2 regions of the Cryobacterium sp. TMT1-19 genome follow, and region 2 is predicted to be linked to the other one. Evidence: predicted binding sites of a transcription regulator. Region 2 holds the regulator's gene; the other holds the start of a gene.

Region 1 (8,567 bases), on a different contig from region 2:
CGTGGAAGAACACGACGTTCGAGACCGGTCCGGTGCCGTCGTCGAGGCTGACGAAGACCACCCGGCGCCCGTTTCGCATCGGCGGCGTGTTCGTGGCTCGGCGCACCCCGGCCAGGAGCACCTCGGTGCCGCCGGGCAGGTTGATCAGCTCGGAGGCCGGCGTAACGCCCAGCTCCGTGAACAGCGGGTAGAACCGGGCCATCTGGTGCCCGGACACCGCCAGGCCCAGATCCCTGAGTTCGAGGTCGGTCTGGCTGCGGCCGCGCAGCTCGAGCGAGGTCACCGCGTTGAACCGGGACCCCTCGTATTCGAGCACCGGCAGAGGCACGTCGAAGGCGAGCTGGTCGTCGTGGATGGTGACCGCTGTGCCGCGGAGAGACTGGATGTGGGCGAGCAGCTCGTGCCGACGGGTGCGGTCGTACCCGATGAAGCTGTCGAGCGCTCCCACCCGGGCGAGCGCCTCGAACGTGCTGCGCCGCGGGCGCACCCGGTCCCGGAAGTCCTGCAGCGAGGTGAACGGCTGGTGGCGCACGATGCGGGCGCGTTCGGCGGCCGTGCAGCCGGAGAGTTCCGGCAGGGCGAGACGGATGCCGCGCCGGCCGCCGTCGGACTGCTCGCCGTCGATCTGCTCCACCCGGTAGTCGAGGGCGCTGTGTTGCACGTCCAGGCCCAGTACCGGCACGCCGAGCAGCCGAGCCTCGGCCACGATCAGGTCTTTCGGCCACATACCGGGGGCGTGGGTGAGGAGTCCGGCCAGGAACACCGCGGGGTGGTGGGTCTTGAGCCAGGCGGACTGGTAGGTGGGCAGGGCGAACGCCGCCCCGTGCGCCTTGGCGAAACCGAAACTGCCGAACCCGGCGAGCACCGTCCAGGCGCGGTCGATCACGGCGGGGGTGAACCCGCGCTCGAGGGCACGCATCCGCACGTACTCCTCGATCCGGGGAAGCTGCTCCGGTTTGCCAAGGTGGCGGCGGAAGACATCCGCTCGGCCGAGCCCGCAGCCGGTGAGTTCGTCGAACAGGCGCATCACCTGCTCGTGGAAGATCACCACACCCTGCGTCTCTCGGAGGAACGGCTCGAACCGAGGGTGGATGTAGTCGGGCATCACCTCCCCATGCCGGGCCTGAAGGTATTTCAGGGGCATGTTGTTCTGCATCGGCCCGGGCCGGAACAGGGAGATCTCCACGGTGAGGTCGTTGAACACCTCGGGCTGCAGCTTGCCGACCAGCTCCATCTGGCCGGGAGATTCGATCTGGAAGATGCCGAGGGTGCGAGTGGAGCGGATCAGTTCGAAGGTGTCCGGGTCGTTCAGTGGGATTCGGTCGAGGTCAATGGTCTCGCCCGACAATCGGTGATGTTCCTCGACGGCGTGGGCCATGGCCGACTGCATGCGCACACCGAGGATGTCCAGCTTGATCAGGCCCATCGGGTCCATGTCGTGCTTGTCGAACTGGGACATGGGCAGCCCCATGCCGGATGCCTGCACCGGGGTGCGGTCGAGCAGGGAGGCGTCGGAGAGGATGACGCCGCAGGGGTGCACGGAGATGTGCCGGGGAAGCCGGTCGAGTTTGGCGGTCAGGTCGACCAGCAGGTCGAGCTGCGAGGAGGCGCGCACCTCGGCGGCCAACGGCTCGAGCTCGGGCTTCTCGGCCAGGGCGCGGCGGAAGTCGCGCGCGTTGAAGCGCCACATCTGCTTGGCCACCGCGGCCACCTGCTCGTGATTCATGCCGAGGGCCAGGCCGGCGTCGCGCACGGCCCCGCGGCCGCGGTAGGCGTTCGTCATGGACATCAGCGACACCCGATCGCTGCCGAAGGTGTCGAAGAGCGTGCGATAGACGTCGTGCCTTCTGGCGGACTCGACGTCGAGGTCGATGTCGGGCAGGGTCTGCCGCTCGGGGGAGAGGAACCGCTCCCAGAGCAGCCCGTTGGAGATGGGCTCGACGGAGGAGGTGTGCAGGGCGTAGTTGAGCACCGAGCCCACCCCGGACCCGCGCGCCTGGATGCGGATGCCCATCTCCCGGATGATGTCCGCCACCCGGGCGACGGTGAGGAAGTAGCCGGCGAAACCGAGGTGCTCCACCGTCTTCAGCTCGTGCACGAGACGTGCGTGCGCAGCATCCGCCAGCGACCGGCCCGCCGGCGACGTGACGGGGTAGCGGTCGTCGATGCCGGCCCGGGCCCGGGCGTGCAGCTCGGTCAGCGGGTCGCCGCTGACGCCGATGATGCGTGCCTCCGGCATGCGCGGGTGACCCAGGCCGATGTCGGAGTCCGGGTCGAGGCTGCACCGCTCGGCAAGCTGCTCGGTGTCGCGGAACAGTCGGTCGACGGCGCCGTCGTCGTGCAGCCCGGCGTCGACGACCATGCGCGCCACCTGCCTCATGGCGACTTCGGGTTTCAGCCAGGCCTGGCCGTTGGTCTGCAGCTGCTCCAGGTTCGCCAGCGCCGTCAGGGTGCGGGCCGCGTCGGCCAGGTCGGCGGTGACGGCCTCGTCGGGGGTGCCGTAGCGCACGGCGTTGGTGAGCACGGCGGGCAGCGCGGCGTGCTCGAAGAGGGCGAGCATGCGGGTGGCCGGCGTCACGCTGCCGGGAGTCCCCGGCGCCGCCAGATGGCAGACGATTTCACCCACCACCGACTGCGGCGGCAGGGCGCGCAGCCACGCGGTGAGGCAGGCCCCGGCCGCGTCGGTGTCGCGGCGCTCGACCGATTGGCCCACATCGGAGGTAGGGCCGAGCAGCACGGTGAGGCAGCGCAGTCCGGCCAGCTCGGCGAGGTGCGAGCGGGCGATGCTGGGGCGCCCCGACGCGCTGTGCGCGGCGCTGTTGTGGGCGGCGCTGACCGCGCGGCAGAGGGCCGCATAGCCACGACCGTTCATATCACCATGGGCGAGCACCACGATCCGGCCCAACGGATGCCCGTCGTCGTCGTGCACCGCGAGGTCGGCGCCCAGCCCCGGCCGGATGCCCGCGGCCGCGCAGGCGCGCACGTGCTTGACCGCGCCGTAGAGACCGTCCCGGTCGGTGAGGGCCAGGAAGGAGCCGTTCTGCGCCTGCGTCTGCTCCACCAGCGCCTGGGGGAGAGTAACGCCGAAGTGCGTGGAGTAGGCGCTCGCGACGTGGAGGTGTGCGAACATGTGTGTACTCCTCTGGCGGGCAGGTCGATGGGTGATAGATAGAACAAATGTTCGATGTAGGGAGTGTACGTCACACGGCCGACACGCGCTACCGGCAGTCTGGCTAGGCTAGGTGGCTCAGCCGTCGTTCGCCTCGTTTGGAGATCCCCATGACCACGCCCACTTCGTCCTGGACGGACTATCTCGGCCGTGCCGCCATCCGCTCCGGTCAGGCCCTGCTGGTCCTCGCCCTGCTGGTGGTGGCCATCTACGGGATCACGCAGCTCAAGCTGGTCTTCACCCCGCTCCTGATCGCCCTGATCGTGGCGTCGGCGCTGCGCCCCTTCATGCGGTTCCTGCTGGCCCGGGGGGCGAACGAATCCCTTGCCGCGGCGATCACCCTGATCTTGAGCGTCGCGGTCTTCGGTGGCGTCGTCACCCTCGTGGTGTTCGGCATCCGTGGCGAGTGGGACACCCTCTTCACCTCGGCCAGCGAGGGGCTCGACAGCCTGCAGGAACTGCTCACCAGCGGCACGCTGCCGATCGATTCCGCTCAGATCGATTCGGTGCGCGAGTCGGTCATCGACTTCGCCACCAGCAGCCAGTTCGGGTCCGGGGCCCTGGTCGGGGTCTCCGTGGCCGCCGAGATCGTGGCCGGCGTGGTGCTCGGCCTCGTCGTGCTCTTCTATTTCCTGAAGGACGGCCCCCGCATTTGGAGCTTCCTCATCCAGCCGCTCGCCGGCAAGCGGCTCGAGCGGGCCGTACGCGTCGGCGTGAGCAGCGTCGAGGTATTCGGCAACTACGTGCGCGGCACGGCGATCGTCGCGTTCGTCGACGCCCTGTTCATCGGGATCGGACTGTGGATCCTGCAGGTTCCGCTGGCGCTGCCGCTCGCCGTCATCGTCTTCGTCGGCGCCTTCATCCCCATCGTCGGGGCGACGGCCGCCGGCATCCTGGCCGCACTGGTGGCCCTCGTCACGAACGACCTGACCACCGCCATCATCGTGGTCGCGATCGTGGTCGCAGTCAACCAGCTCGAGGGCAACTTCCTGTCCCCGGTGGTGCTCGGCAAGTCACTGCGCCTGCACGGCCTGGTGATCCTGCTGGCACTGACGGCCGGCACGATCCTGGGCGGCATCGTCGGCGCGGTCATCTCGGTGCCGATCGCCGCCGTGGGCTGGGCCGTCATCAAGGCCTGGAACGTTCCCACGCCGCCGGTTCCGGTAACGCCGGTTCCGGTGCCGCCGGTCGCGCCGGTTGAATCGGCCCCGCCTGCCCCGCCTGCCCCGCCTGCCCCGCCGCTCGGGGCGGCCGGCGCGAAACCCTAGCCGATGCGCGCCAGGTTCGGTGTTGAACCAATTCGACGGAGATTCTCGTTCACAACTGCCTTTTCGGAGTTTTCAGGGCCGATTCGGGCAGAATCTCCGTCGAATTCGTTCGGGCGAGCGGTGATCAGCTGAAGGCGGAGATGCCGGTCACGGCCCGGCCGACCAACAGCGCGTTGATCTCGTAGCTGCCCTCGTAGGAGTAGATCGCCTCGGCGTCGGCGAAGATCTTGGCCATCTCGTACCGGGTGCTGATGCCGTTGCCGCCGAGCAGACCGCGGCCCAGGGCCACCGTTTCGCGCATCCGGGTCGTGCAGGTCGCCTTCGCGAGGGCCGCCTGGTCCATCGTGAGCCGCCCGCTCTCCTGCAGTCGCGCCATCTGCACCATCAGCGACAGCGACAGGGTGGCGTTGCCGATCATGCGGGAGAGCTGCTCCTGCGCCAGCTGGAAGGATGCGATGGGCATGCCGAACTGGCGCCGCTCCAATGCATAGGCGCGGGCCACGTCGAAGGCGGCGAGCTGCTGGCCGACCGCCTGCCACGACACCCAGATCCGCGAGTTCCGGAGCAGCACGTTCGTGTCCTGAAAGCTCCGGCTGCCCGGCAGCCAGTTCGTGTACGGGATCCGCACCTCCGTGAGGGTGATGTCGGCGTTCTGCACGATCCGCACCGCGATCTTGTTCTCGATCGGGGTGGCCGTGAACCCGGGCCGCTCCGTCTCGACGATGAATCCCTTGATCTGCCCGTCCGCGGTGTCCCGGGCCCAGACCAGCACGTAGTCGGCCATGGCGCCGTTGCCGATCCAGCGTTTGGTGCCGTTGAGCACCCACTCGTCGCCGCTGCGGGTGGCCGTGGTCTCCATCATGCGGGAGATGTCGGAGCCGTGATCCGGTTCCGTCAGGGCGAAGGCCCCGATCTTATCCAGGGCCAGGAGGCCCGGCAGCAGACGTTCCCGCTGCTCGGGTGAGCCGAGCTCGTCGATGGCGGCGGCGAACAGCTCGTGGTGCACGCCGTAGAACGTGGAGATCGAGGTGTCGGCCCGGGTCAGCTCCATCTGCAGCAGCCCCGTGAGCAGATGGCTGGTCGCGGCAGCACCGGTCGCGGCGAGGTTCTGCGCGGCGAGGCGGGGCAGCAGCTCGAACGGGAACGCGGCGCGGTTCCAGTAGTCCACGGCGAGAGGGCGCACCTCGGCCTGATAGAACGATCGCGCCGCGGCCAGCCGCGCGCGCTCACCCGGGGTGAGCAGATCGGTGACGAAGATCAGGTCGGCGTCGACGTAGGGCACCTCGCCCAGCCCGAGCCCCATTCCGAGCCCCAGCTCGAGCCCCAATCCGAGCCCCAGCTCGAGCCCCAATCCGAGCCCCAGCTCCTGCGCGCCGAGCGGCGCGAAGAACGCGACGACGGATGCCTCCGTCACCTCGCCGAGGCCGGCCGGCGACCACCGGGGGCTGCGGTCCTTGTCGATCACCTGGGCCCGGATGCCCTCCTGCAGCTCGCTCCGCTGCAGGAAACGGAGCGTCACCCGGTACTCCTGATCGAGCGCCTCGTCGAGGCTCGGGAGCCGCCGGGCCCGGCGCAGCGAGGCCAGGGTGACCGCGAGTGCGGTCGGCGACCTCGTGAGGATGAGGGCGGCGGCGTCGCGGGCGGCTTCCACCGGGGAACGCCGCAGGGCGGCGACGATCTCGCCCACGTCATCGGACGCGTAGCACTCGTCGATCCAGTGCCGCTGGGCGAGGAGGACGGAGGCCGGGGGAGTCTCGGCCAGGGCGCGCACCGCCTCGGCCGCGTCGGTCTCGGCCAGGGTGCGGGCCAGGGCAGGGAGCCGGTCGCTCGGCACGAAGTGGTCGGCCAGGCCCAGTGCGATGGCGTCGGACCCGGAGACCAGGGCGGCGGTCAGGGCGAGGTGGGTGCCGAGCTCACCGGGGGCATGGGACAACAGCCAGCTTCCGCCGACGTCGGGTACGAAGCCGATCGCGGTCTCCGGCATCCCCAGCCGCGTGCGCTCGGTCACGATCCGGGTGTTCGCATGGCCGGAGACGCCGACCCCGCCGCCGAGAACGACGCCGTCCATCACGGCCAGGTACGGTTTGGCGAACCGGTGGATCTGCGCGTTCAGATGGTACTCGTCGGCGAAGAACCGGGCGGCCTCGGCGTCAGCGTCCGCTCGATCGTCCGCGCCGGCGTCCGCACTGCGGTAGATCGCCACGATGTCGCCCCCGGCGCAGAGGCCCCGGCCGCCGCTACCGGTCAGCAGAACGGTCTCGACCTGACCGTCGACGGCCCAGTCGGTCAGCACCGCGGACATCCGTCGGATCATCGCGTGGGTCAGGGCGTTCAGGGCCGCCGGGCGGTTCAGGATGATCTGGGCGAGCCGCCCGTCGCGGCGCAGCAGAATGTCCGGCCGGTCATCCATGAGCTCGAGCATGGACCCCACGCTACCGGCACGGACTCAGATCGTTCGGAAGCGACTCCGCAGCGACTCAGAAGCGGGCGAGCTGCTCCGCCTTGTTGGCGTCGAATTCGGCGTCGGTGACGGTCCCCGCGGCGCGCCGGCCCGGGCGATGGCCATGGCGAGTTTGATCGTGAGCACATTCGCGTTGACGTCGCGGGCGCGGCCTCGCTGGCGGCCCGGCTCGACGTGGACCCGGAACGGATGCGCAGCAACCTCGACCTCACCGACGGCCTGGTGTTCAGCGAACGGGTGACCACCCTGCTCGCGGAGGCCCTCGGCAAGGCCGCCGCGTTCGCCCTCGTGCAGCGCGCGTCGGAGGAGTGCTACCGCACCAACCGCCCGCTGCGGGTGGTGCTCTCCGCCCTGATCACCGCGGGGGGACATCCCGAGGAGCTCCGATCGCGGGCCTGGCCCGCGTTCGATGACGACCTCAGCCTCAGGCAGACGGACGCCGGAATCGACCGGGTGCTCGCCCGGTACCTCGAATCCACCGCGAGCAAGGGGACCTCACTATGACCCAGCCCATTATCCGCGGCACGGTCACGCCGGCACCGGCACCGGCCGTCGGCGCGCTACCCCTGCTCGTGCTCGGCCCGTCGCTGAGGTCGCCGACGCGGTGATCACCCTGGTCGACTCGGTCGGCGGGGGAGCCTTCCACTACGCCGGGGTGTCGTTCGGCGGCGCTGTCGGACTCGAACTGGCCCTGCACCACCCCGGAGACGGCGGATTTCCAGGACTTCATCACCCGCTATGCCTGGGGGGAGATCTGGACCAGGCCCGGCCTCGATCGGCGCACCCGCAGCTTCCTGACCCTGGCCTGCCTGGTGACCGGCGGCCACGAACATGAACCGGGCATGCACGTGCGCGCGGCCCTGACCCATGGGCTGACCCGCGCGGAGATCATCGAGGCCATCCTGCACACCGCGATCTACGCGGGGGTGCCGGCGGCGAATTCCGCTCTGGCGGTGGCACGCGATACCTTCAAGACGATCGACATCGGCACCACGAACTGAAGCTGAAGGACCACTCCATGGACAAGACGTACTCCTCCGCCGCGGCTGCCGTCGCCGACATCCCGGATGGGGCCTCCCTCGCCGTCGGCGGCTTCGGCCTGGTCGGCGTCCCGATCCTGCTGATCCGGGCGCTCCTGGCCCAGGGCACCACCGACCTCCGGGTCGCATCCAACAACTGCGGCGTCGACGGCTGGGGGCTCGGCGAACTGCTGCGGGAAGGGCGGATCAGCCGGGTGATCGCCTCCTACATCGGCGAGAACAAGGACTTCGCCCGCCGCTATCTCGGCGGTGACATCGAGGTGGAACTGACCCCGCAGGGCACCCTGGCCGAGCGGCTCCGGGCCGGCGGCAGCGGAATCCCCGCCTTCTACACCGCCAGCGGCGTCGGCACCATGGTCGCCGAGGGCGGGCTGCCCTGGCGCTACGGGCCGGATGGGTCGGTGACGGTGTCGTCGCCGCCCAAGGAGACCCGCACCTTCGCGTCGCTCCGCGGCGGGGAGAAGGAGTACGTGCTCGAGGAGGCCATCGTCACCGACTTCGCCCTCGTTCGCGCGGCGAAGGGCGACCGGCACGGCAACCTCGTGTTCGAGAAGTCGGCCCGCAATTTCAACCCGGTCGCCGGCATGGCCGGTCGCATCACCATCGCCGAGGTCGACGAGCTGGTCGAG
Region 2 (8,567 bases):
GGGTTGTTCGGCGAGCAGAGGAAGACGACGTCAGGGGCAACCCGGTCGACCCACTCGAGCGCCGTGGCCGGGGAGAGTTCGAACTTTGCGTCACGACCACCCGCGATCCAGCGGGTGCCGGTGCCGGAGGCGAGCAGAGGGTACATGGAGTAGGTCGGCGCGAAGCCGAGCACGGACCGACCCGGGCCGCCGAAGGCCTGCAGCACCTGCTGAAGAACCTCGTTGGAACCGTTGGCGGCCCAAATGTTCTTTCGGGTGAGGCCGTGACCAAGATAACGGGCGAGGGAATCCCGCAGCTCGGTGAACTCCCGATCGGGGTATCGGTTCACGGTCGTGACCGCCAGAGCCAACGCCGCCACGATGTCCTGCGCCACCTCAGCCGGGATGCCGTGGGTGTTCTCGTTCACGTTGAGAGCCACCGGCACGTGCAACTGCGGCGCCCCATAGGGAGTGAGTCCGCGCAGATTATCGCGAAGGGGAAGATCGTTGAGACTGGTCACTCCCCCCATGTTACCGGGGTGAGACCGGCGGGGGCTCGCCGCGGGTAGTTCACAGGTCGTTCGGAAGCGCCAGCCGCTGACCGGGCTGCACGCTGTCGGACGGCAGCTGGTTGAGGCTCACAATCTCGGCGATCACCTCGCGCGGATCGGACGTGGGCGCGATTGTCTCGGCAAGTTGCCAGAGCGACTGCCCCGACTTGATAGTGACGTAGTCGAAGGCCGTGGCCACGCGAGCGACGGTCGAGTTCTCGGCGGCGGCGATGCCTCCGTTGAGGGTGACGACCAGGGCCACGGCTACGAGCGGAAAGGCAGCCAGGGACGTGAAAACGACGCGACCGCGCCGGGTGAGTCGGAGCCGGGTGCGTCCGGTCGCGATGGGGGCGCCTCGTTCAAGTGCAGTGCTCATGTCATACCTCCTGTGAGAAGACGCATCCGACTCTCGGCCGGGAGAGCCGGATGCGAACTTATGTTCCGAATGTATATTCGATTATTCGAACAATCAAGCTTTATTCGGTAGTTTCTGAAATATTTACTCCGACCCACTCGAATACATGTTTGTTTAATGGGCTCAACGCGGATACAGTTTCGATTGTTGATTGACACTCAATCAGGCACCCCCGACATTCGCGTGAATCGGCGGCATTCGCTGTTTGCCGCCAGCGCATCAATCAAAACGAGGAGCGACGAACGTGGCACAGAACACCAGCGGTCCCCGCGACAAGGGCGGCACCAGACGGCGCAAGAGCCTCAGCGAGAAGCAGCTCGCCATCCTCGACGTCATCCAGCGCTCGGTCAGCCAACGCGGCTATCCGCCGAGCATGCGCGAGATCGGCGACGCCGTCGGCCTGTCGTCACTGTCGAGCGTCACCCACCAGCTCAACCAGCTGGAACTGAGCGGTTACCTCCGCCGAGACCCGAACCGTCCCCGAGCACTGGAGGTGCTCATCGAGATTCCGCAGTCGCCCGAAGACACGACGGCCGGATCCTCGGAGAGTTTCCACACCGGAGTGCAGGTCGGCGACGCCGCCATGGTTCCGCTCGTCGGTCGAATCGCCGCCGGCATCCCGATCACCGCCGAACAGCAGATCGACGAGATCTTCCCGCTACCCCGCCAGCTGGTGGGCAAGGGCGACCTGTTCATGCTCAAGGTGTCGGGCGAATCGATGATCGACGCCGCCATAATGGACGGCGACTGGGTCGTCGTGCGGCAGCAGAAGACCGCCGAAAACGGTGAAATCGTTGCAGCCATGCTCGACAACGAGGCAACCGTCAAGGTCTTCCGCCAGCGCGACGGGCACACCTGGCTACTGCCCCGCAACACCAACTTCGAACCCATCGTCGGCGATCACGCCGAGATTCTGGGGAAGGTTGTGGCAGTGCTGCGGTCGGTTTAGGGCATCAGCACTACAGCACATCAGCACTTCAGCGCTTCAGCACTTCAGCACTTCAGCACTTCAGCACTTCAGTCCGACTCTTGGTCTCGACGGTTTCGACCAGCGTCGTGGAGACGCGCGTGCGTTGAGTCACCATGGTTATTTCGGTCGGGTCTTGTGATCCGGGTCTTGTGGGCCGGGCACGAACACTGTTTTTGGTGTCGTGCCCGGCTTTTGTGTGGGTGGAGGCGGGGTCAGGCGGAGACGGAGGAGGTCAGGCGGGCGCGGAGGATGCGGGTGGCGGCGAGCATGTTGTGCAGGGACTGGACGGTTTCGGCGTAGCCGCGGGTTTTGAGGCCGCAGTCGGGGTTCACCCAGAGCCGGGTGGCCGGGATGGCTGCCGCGGCGCGCTCGAGCAGGTCGGTGAGTTCGGATACGCTCGGCACACGCGGCGAGTGGATGTCCCACACTCCCGGGCCGATACCGTGGTCGAAGCCCTGGGACCGGATATCGCCCACCACCTCCATGCGAGAGCGTGCCGCCTCGATGCTGGTCACATCGGCGTCCAGGTTGCGGATCGCGTCGATGACCACCCCGAACTCCGAGTAGCAGAGGTGGGTGTGGATCTGGGTGGCCACGGCCGCACCGGCCGTCGCCAGGCGGAAGGACCCCACCGACCAGTCGAGGTATTCCGCCTGGTCCTTCTGCTTCAACGGCAGCAGCTCCCGCAGCGCGGGCTCGTCGACCTGGACGATCTGAATGCCGGCCGTCTCCAGGTCGGCGATCTCGTCCCGGAGGGCCAGGGCCACCTGCCTGGCCGTCTCGCCCAGCGGCTGGTCGTCGCGCACGAACGACCACGCGAGGATCGTGACCGGACCGGTGAGCATCCCCTTGACGGGCTTGGGCGTCAGCCCCTGCGTGAACGCCGACCACTCGACCGTGATGGGCCGCGGTCGGGACACGTCACCCCAGAGGATCGACGGGCGCACGCACCGGCTGCCGTAGGACTGCACCCAGCCGTTCTCGGTGACCGCGAAGCCGTCCAGGTTCTCGGCGAAGTACTGCACCATGTCGTTGCGTTCCGGCTCCCCGTGCACGATCACGTCGAGGCCGATGTCTTCCTGCAACGCGACGACCCGACGGATTTCGGCGCGCATCAGGTCCCGGTATTCCGCGGTGCTCAGCACCCCCCGTACCAGCTGCGCCCTGGCCCGACGGATGTCCCCGGTCTGCGGGAAGGATCCGATCGTGGTCGTCGGCAGGAACGGCAGCCCGAGGGCCATCTCCTGGGCTGCCACTCGGTCTGCGTAGGCGCCCCGGGTGAAGTCGCCCGGAGCGAGCGCGTCGGCGCGCACCCGAACGGCGCCATCGTGGACTCCGGGAGCCACCCCCCGCGCGTCGAGGGCCGCGGAGGCCGCAGAGAGGTCGGTCTCGATGGCACGGCGACCCAGACTGAGGCCGCGGGCGAGTGTGGCAACCTGCGCGACCTTCTGATCCGCAAAGGCCAGCCAGCTTTTCAGGTCGTCGTCCAGCGCCGATTCATCGTCGACGTCGTGGGGAACGTGCAGCAGCGAGGTTGAGGTGGAAACCGAGATCCGCGGCGAGAGGCGGACCAGGCCGGCCGCCGTGTCGAAGGCGGCGGCCAGGTCGCCGCGCCAGATATTGTGGCCGTCAATGATGCCGGCCACGAGAGTGGTCGTGTCCAGTCCGGGGGTCTCCGCCGGCACGCTTCCCCGCACGAGGTCAAGCCCAATGGCTTCCACCGGGGTGATGGCAAGAACGGGTAGGGCGTCGTCGAGGCTGCCGTACGGCGCGGCGACGAACAGGGCGGGACGCTCGGCGAGGGCGCCGAGGGTGTTGTAGGCGAAGCGGAGGCCGGCGAGGGCATCCGTTCTCGGGGTGTCGATGCTCTCGCTGACCAGGGCAGGCTCGTCGAGCTGCACCCATTCGGCTCCGGCGGCGCGCAGCCGCTGCAGGAGGGCGGCGTAGACCGGCACAAGGTCGTCGAGGCGGTCAAGCGGACTGAATCCGGCCGGGGCCTCGTCGCTGGGCTTGCTCAGCAGCAGGAAGGTGACCGGGCCGACGATGACGGGCCGGGTCAGGAATCCGGCCGCCTTCGCCTCCTCGAACTCGCGCACCAGGCGGGTGCCGGCGAGGGTGAACTCGGTCTCGGGGCCGATCTCCGGCACCAGGTAGTGGTAGTTGGTGTCGAACCATTTGGTCATCTCCAGCGGCGGATTCTCCCCTTCGCCGCGGGCGAGGGTGAAGTAGCCGGCCAGGTCGAGGTGGCCGTCCGCGCCCCGCAGATGCGCGAACCGGGCGGGGACGGCGCCCACCGTGCACAGGGCATCCAACATCTGGTCGTAGTAGGAGAACGATTCCGGGATGGACGAGTCGTCCCGGCCGAGTCCCAGCAGCACGAGGCGCTCCCTGGTGCTCTGACGCAGGGCGGCCGCGGTCGCCTCGAGCTCGTCGGCGCTGACCGATCCGGTCCAGAACGCTTCGACGGCCTTCTTCAGTTGGCGGCGCGGCCCGATGCGCGGGTAGCCCAGGATGGTGCCGGCGGGAAAGGCGGAAAAGGCGGAAGAGTGGGTCATCGGTTCTCCTTGACGGGGTGAGGGGCAGGCTGTGCGGAAGCAGGCAGGGTGGGGGTGAGCAGACCGCAGCCGTCGAGCACGGCGAGCACGGTCTCGTGCTGGTTGAAGGCGTAGAGGTGCAGCCCGGGGGCACCGCCGGCGATGAGTTCCCGGGCCAGTTCGGTGGCCTGACGGATGCCGATCTCACGCTGGCCTTCCTTCGTCGGCTCCACCTCGAGCGCGATCGCCAGCTCGGACGGCAGTTCCTCACCGGACAACTCGAGGATGCGGCGCAGGCGGGCCGGGCTCGTGACCGGCATGATCCCGGGCAGGATCGGGAATTCGACCCCGGCGGCACGGGCTCGCAGGATGAAGCTGAGGTAGTGGTCGGCGTGAAAGAAGAGTTGCGTGATCGCCAGGTTGGCGCCGGCGGCCTGCTTGGCCAGGAGCGCGTCGATGTCCTGGGTGGCCGACCGGGAGCGCGGGTGGCCGTTCGGGAAGGCGGCCACGGCGATGCGTACCTTCTCCCGTTCCCGCTTGATCGTGCGGGCGGCAGGGAGTCCAGGGATCACGGCCTCGCGGTACGGCACCCGCTCGGCCTGCACCCGATGGATCAGCTGCACCAGTTCCGCGGCGCTGCCCAGGTCGCCGAGGAAGGCCTCACCCTCCCGAATGCCTTCCGGCGGGTCGCCACGCAGGGCCAGGAAGCTCCGCACCCCGGCGTCCAGAAACTCCCGGATCAGCTGGCTCGCTTCCGCGTTGGACGAGCCCACGCAGGTGAGGTGGGCCAGCGGGTCCACGGTGGTGGTGCGCAGGATGTGGGTGAGCACGTCCAGGGAGGAGCGCCGGGAGGAGCCGTTCGCACCGTAGGTGACCGAGATGAATTCCGGGCCGGCCGCGGCCAGCCGCTCGATAGTGGCGTGCAGCACGGAGGTGGCGGCATCCGAGGTGGGCGGATACAACTCGAATGAGAACGGGATTTTCCGGCACGCAGGATCCGAGGTGTGGGGCATTGCTCCTCATTCGACAGTTGCCAGTGTCAGTCACCGGGGGCCGGGCGGCCGCGGACCGCCCGGCAAGCCAGGCGGACGTTCGCGGGCGGGTGCCGGGCTCGGCTGTCGCTCCATGCCGCCGGTCAGGAGACCGGCGGCAACGATTGAGAAGACTCTAACAAGCACGCCCGGTGCCCGGCAGGTCTGTGACCGAATATGTCATCAGCTGGCGCCGGAGCGGCTCAGGCAGGCCGGAGGAGTGCGGACATCGGCAGGCGAAGGCCTGCCAAGGTACGCGGAGCGAAGCCGGCGGCGGTCAGCCGGTGACGGCCGGACGCACGGCGAACGGCTCGAACAGCGCCCGGATCTCATCAGTCACCAGAGCCGTAACCCGGGTGCCGGTCTCGGCGTACTCGGTGGACAGCACCGTGCCCTGATCGTGCAGCACCGCGATCAGGTCTCCCCGCTCGTAGGGGATGAGCAACTCGAGCCTGATCGACGGCCGCGGCAGCAGGTCCGAGATGGTCGCGAGCAGTTCCTGGATGCCCTCGCCGGTGCGGGCCGAGACGAAAATGCCCTTCGGCCAGAGTCCGCGCAGCACGAGCCCGTCATCATCGCTGATCAGGTCGCTCTTGTTGAAGACGACGACCTCCGGGATCTCCCGGGCGCCGACCTCGGCGATGACCTCGCGCACTGTGGCAAGCTGGCTCGCCGGGTCAGGGTGCGAGCCGTCGACGACGTGCACGATGACGTTGGCGTCGGCGACCTCCTCGAGGGTGGACCGGAACGCCTCCACCAGCTGGTGGGGCAGGTTCCGCACGAACCCGACGGTGTCCGTCAGCGTGTAGAGCAGCCCGTCGGCCGTCGTCGACTTGCGCACCGTGGCGTCCAGGGTGGCGAACAGGGAGTTCTCGACGAGTACGCCGGCCCGGGTGATGCGGTTGAGCAGGCTCGACTTGCCGGCGTTGGTGTAACCGACGATGGCGACGGATGGCACGGCGTTGCGCTTGCGGTTGGCCCGCTTGGCCTCGCGAGCAGGTTTCATCTCGAGGATCTGCTTGCGGAGGCGGGACATCCGGGTGTGGATGCGCCGGCGGTCCAGCTCGATCTTGGTCTCGCCGGGGCCGCGCGAACCCATGCCTGCACCGGCGCCGCCCACCTGGCCTCCGGCCTGGCGGGACATCGAGTCGCCCCAGCCGCGCAGGCGGGGAAGCAGGTATTCGAGCTGGGCGAGTTCGACCTGGGCCTTCCCCTCGCGGCTCTTGGCGTGCTGACTGAAGATGTCGAGGATCACGGCGGTGCGGTCGATGACCTTCACCTTGACGACGTCCTCGAGGGCGCGCCGCTGGCTGGGCGCCAGCTCGGTGTCGGCGATGACGGTGTCGGCGCCCATCGCCTTGACGATGCCGGCCACCTCTTCGGCCTTGCCCTTGCCGAGGTAGGTGCTGGCGTCGGGCTTCGCCCGGCGCTGCATGAGGCCGTCGAGAACGGTGGCGCCGGCGGTCTCGGCCAGCGCGGCGAGTTCGCGCATGGAGTTCTCGGCGTCCGCGACGGTCCCGTGCGTGTACAGGCCGATCAGAACGACGTTCTCCAGCCGGAGCTGGCGGTACTCGACCTCGGTGACGTCCTCGAGTTCGGTGGAGAGGCTGGGCACGCGGCGCAGCGCGTTGCGGTCCTCGCGGTCCTGCTGCACGCCGTCGTGGCCCTCGTCGTCGTGCGACGGGCCGGATTCGGCCTGCAGAGCCTGCGCGGAGCCGCTGCGGAACAGCGAATAGCCGGCAGCCTTGCTATCAGCGCTGGCAAGAACGCGGGCGACCACGTCGTCGGTGTCGTCGGGCAGATGTGACTCAGTCATTCCTTTAACAATACTTCCTCGATGCACGGTAAGTTCCCTCTATGCCTTCCGACCACTACTTCACCCCGGCACCCGACAGCACCCTGAAACTCCGCCAGGTGACCGTTCGATTGGGAGGCCAAGAACGCGAACTGACCACAGCCAATTCGGTCTTCAGCCCGGAGCACATCGACACCGGCACCCAGGTGCTCTTGAACAACGCGCCGACCCCGCCGCCCGGCGGCGATTTCCTCGACCTGGGCTGCGGCTGGGGTCCGATCAGCCTGCACTTGGCCCTCGCCTCACCCCGCGCCACGATCTGGGCCGTCGACGTTAACGAGCGGGCGCTCGACCTGGTGCGGCTGAACGCGGAGAAGCTCGGCCTCACCAACATCACCGCGGTGCTGCCCGATCAGATGCCCGCCCACGTGACGTTCCGCACCATCTGGTCGAATCCCCCGATCCGGGTCGGCAAAACCGAACTGCACACCATGCTGCGTACCTGGCTGCCGCGCCTGGAGCCGGGTTCGGATGCCTGGCTCGTCGTGCAGCGCAACCTCGGCTCCGACTCCCTGCAGCGCTGGCTCGACGGCGACCTGCCCGCCGAATACAGCACCTCACGGCACTCCATCAGCAAGGGCTTCCGGGTCCTGCGGGTGAAACGCCAGGACTAGACCGCGTCGCGGCCCATCGCCCCGAGCTAATACTCAGCCGAGGCGGAAGACCCCGTCGAACACGAGTTCCGCCGGACCCGACAGTGAGACGTGCTCGCCGTCCTCGGTCGGGAACATGCGCACGCCGAGCGTGCCGCCGGTGACCTCGACCTGCCACTGGTTCGGGGCACCCGCGCCGGCCCAGTGCCGGGTGGCGAGGGCCGCCGCGGCCGCCCCCGTACCGCAGGAGAGTGTTTCGCCGCTGCCGCGCTCGTGCACGCGCATCCGGATGCGGCCGACACCGTTCACGACGAGCGGATCGCCCGGAAGCACGAACTCGATGTTCGCCCCGGCCGCCGGGTCAGGGTCGAGCTGCGGCACGAAGGTGAGGTCGACGCCTGCGAGCTCGTCGTCGTCGGCCAGGGCCACGACCACGTGCGGGTTGCCCACGTTGATACCGAGACCGGGGCGGGCCACGGGCAGGTCCTTCGCCCGAACGAGCGGTTCGATACCGTCGAGGCGCCACCGGCCGAGGTCGACCTGGTAGCCGGTTGCGCCGCGCTGCACGTCGCGCACTCCCCCGCGGGTGCCGATGCAGAGCGTGTCGCCGCGGTCGAGCGTGGTCAGGCCCTGCTCCAC

What was found. The regulator LexA, encoded in region 2, represses DNA repair genes until DNA is damaged. The targets are predictions, from matches to a motif close to TCGAACANNTGTTCGA.
Region 1: a site for LexA is predicted at 3,170-3,185, ahead of E3T40_RS01875 (DNA polymerase III subunit alpha). Genes of this name have one in related genera too.

Annotation. Positions count from the first base shown of each region.
Region 1 covers NZ_SOHB01000009.1:6,679-15,245, reverse strand. The annotation lists gene E3T40_RS01875 (DNA polymerase III subunit alpha) at 1-3,130, opposite strand, end outside; gene E3T40_RS01870 (AI-2E family transporter) at 3,280-4,437, shown strand; gene E3T40_RS16585 (acyl-CoA dehydrogenase family protein) at 4,562-5,740, opposite strand; partial or broken gene E3T40_RS16580 (enoyl-CoA hydratase/isomerase family protein) at 5,807-6,847, opposite strand; gene E3T40_RS01860 (hypothetical protein) at 7,088-7,402, shown strand; gene E3T40_RS01855 (carboxymuconolactone decarboxylase family protein) at 7,570-7,899, shown strand; gene E3T40_RS01850 (CoA transferase subunit A) at 7,917-8,567, shown strand, end outside.
Region 2 covers NZ_SOHB01000041.1:31,485-40,051, forward strand. The annotation lists gene E3T40_RS11155 (histidinol-phosphate transaminase) at 1-500, opposite strand, end outside; gene E3T40_RS11160 (LysM peptidoglycan-binding domain-containing protein) at 550-906, opposite strand; gene lexA (transcriptional repressor LexA) at 1,190-1,894, shown strand; gene metE (5-methyltetrahydropteroyltriglutamate--homocysteine S-methyltransferase) at 2,128-4,470, opposite strand; gene E3T40_RS11175 (methylenetetrahydrofolate reductase) at 4,467-5,462, opposite strand; gene hflX (GTPase HflX) at 5,758-7,296, opposite strand; gene E3T40_RS11185 (class I SAM-dependent methyltransferase) at 7,338-7,949, shown strand; gene dapF (diaminopimelate epimerase) at 7,983-8,567, opposite strand, start outside.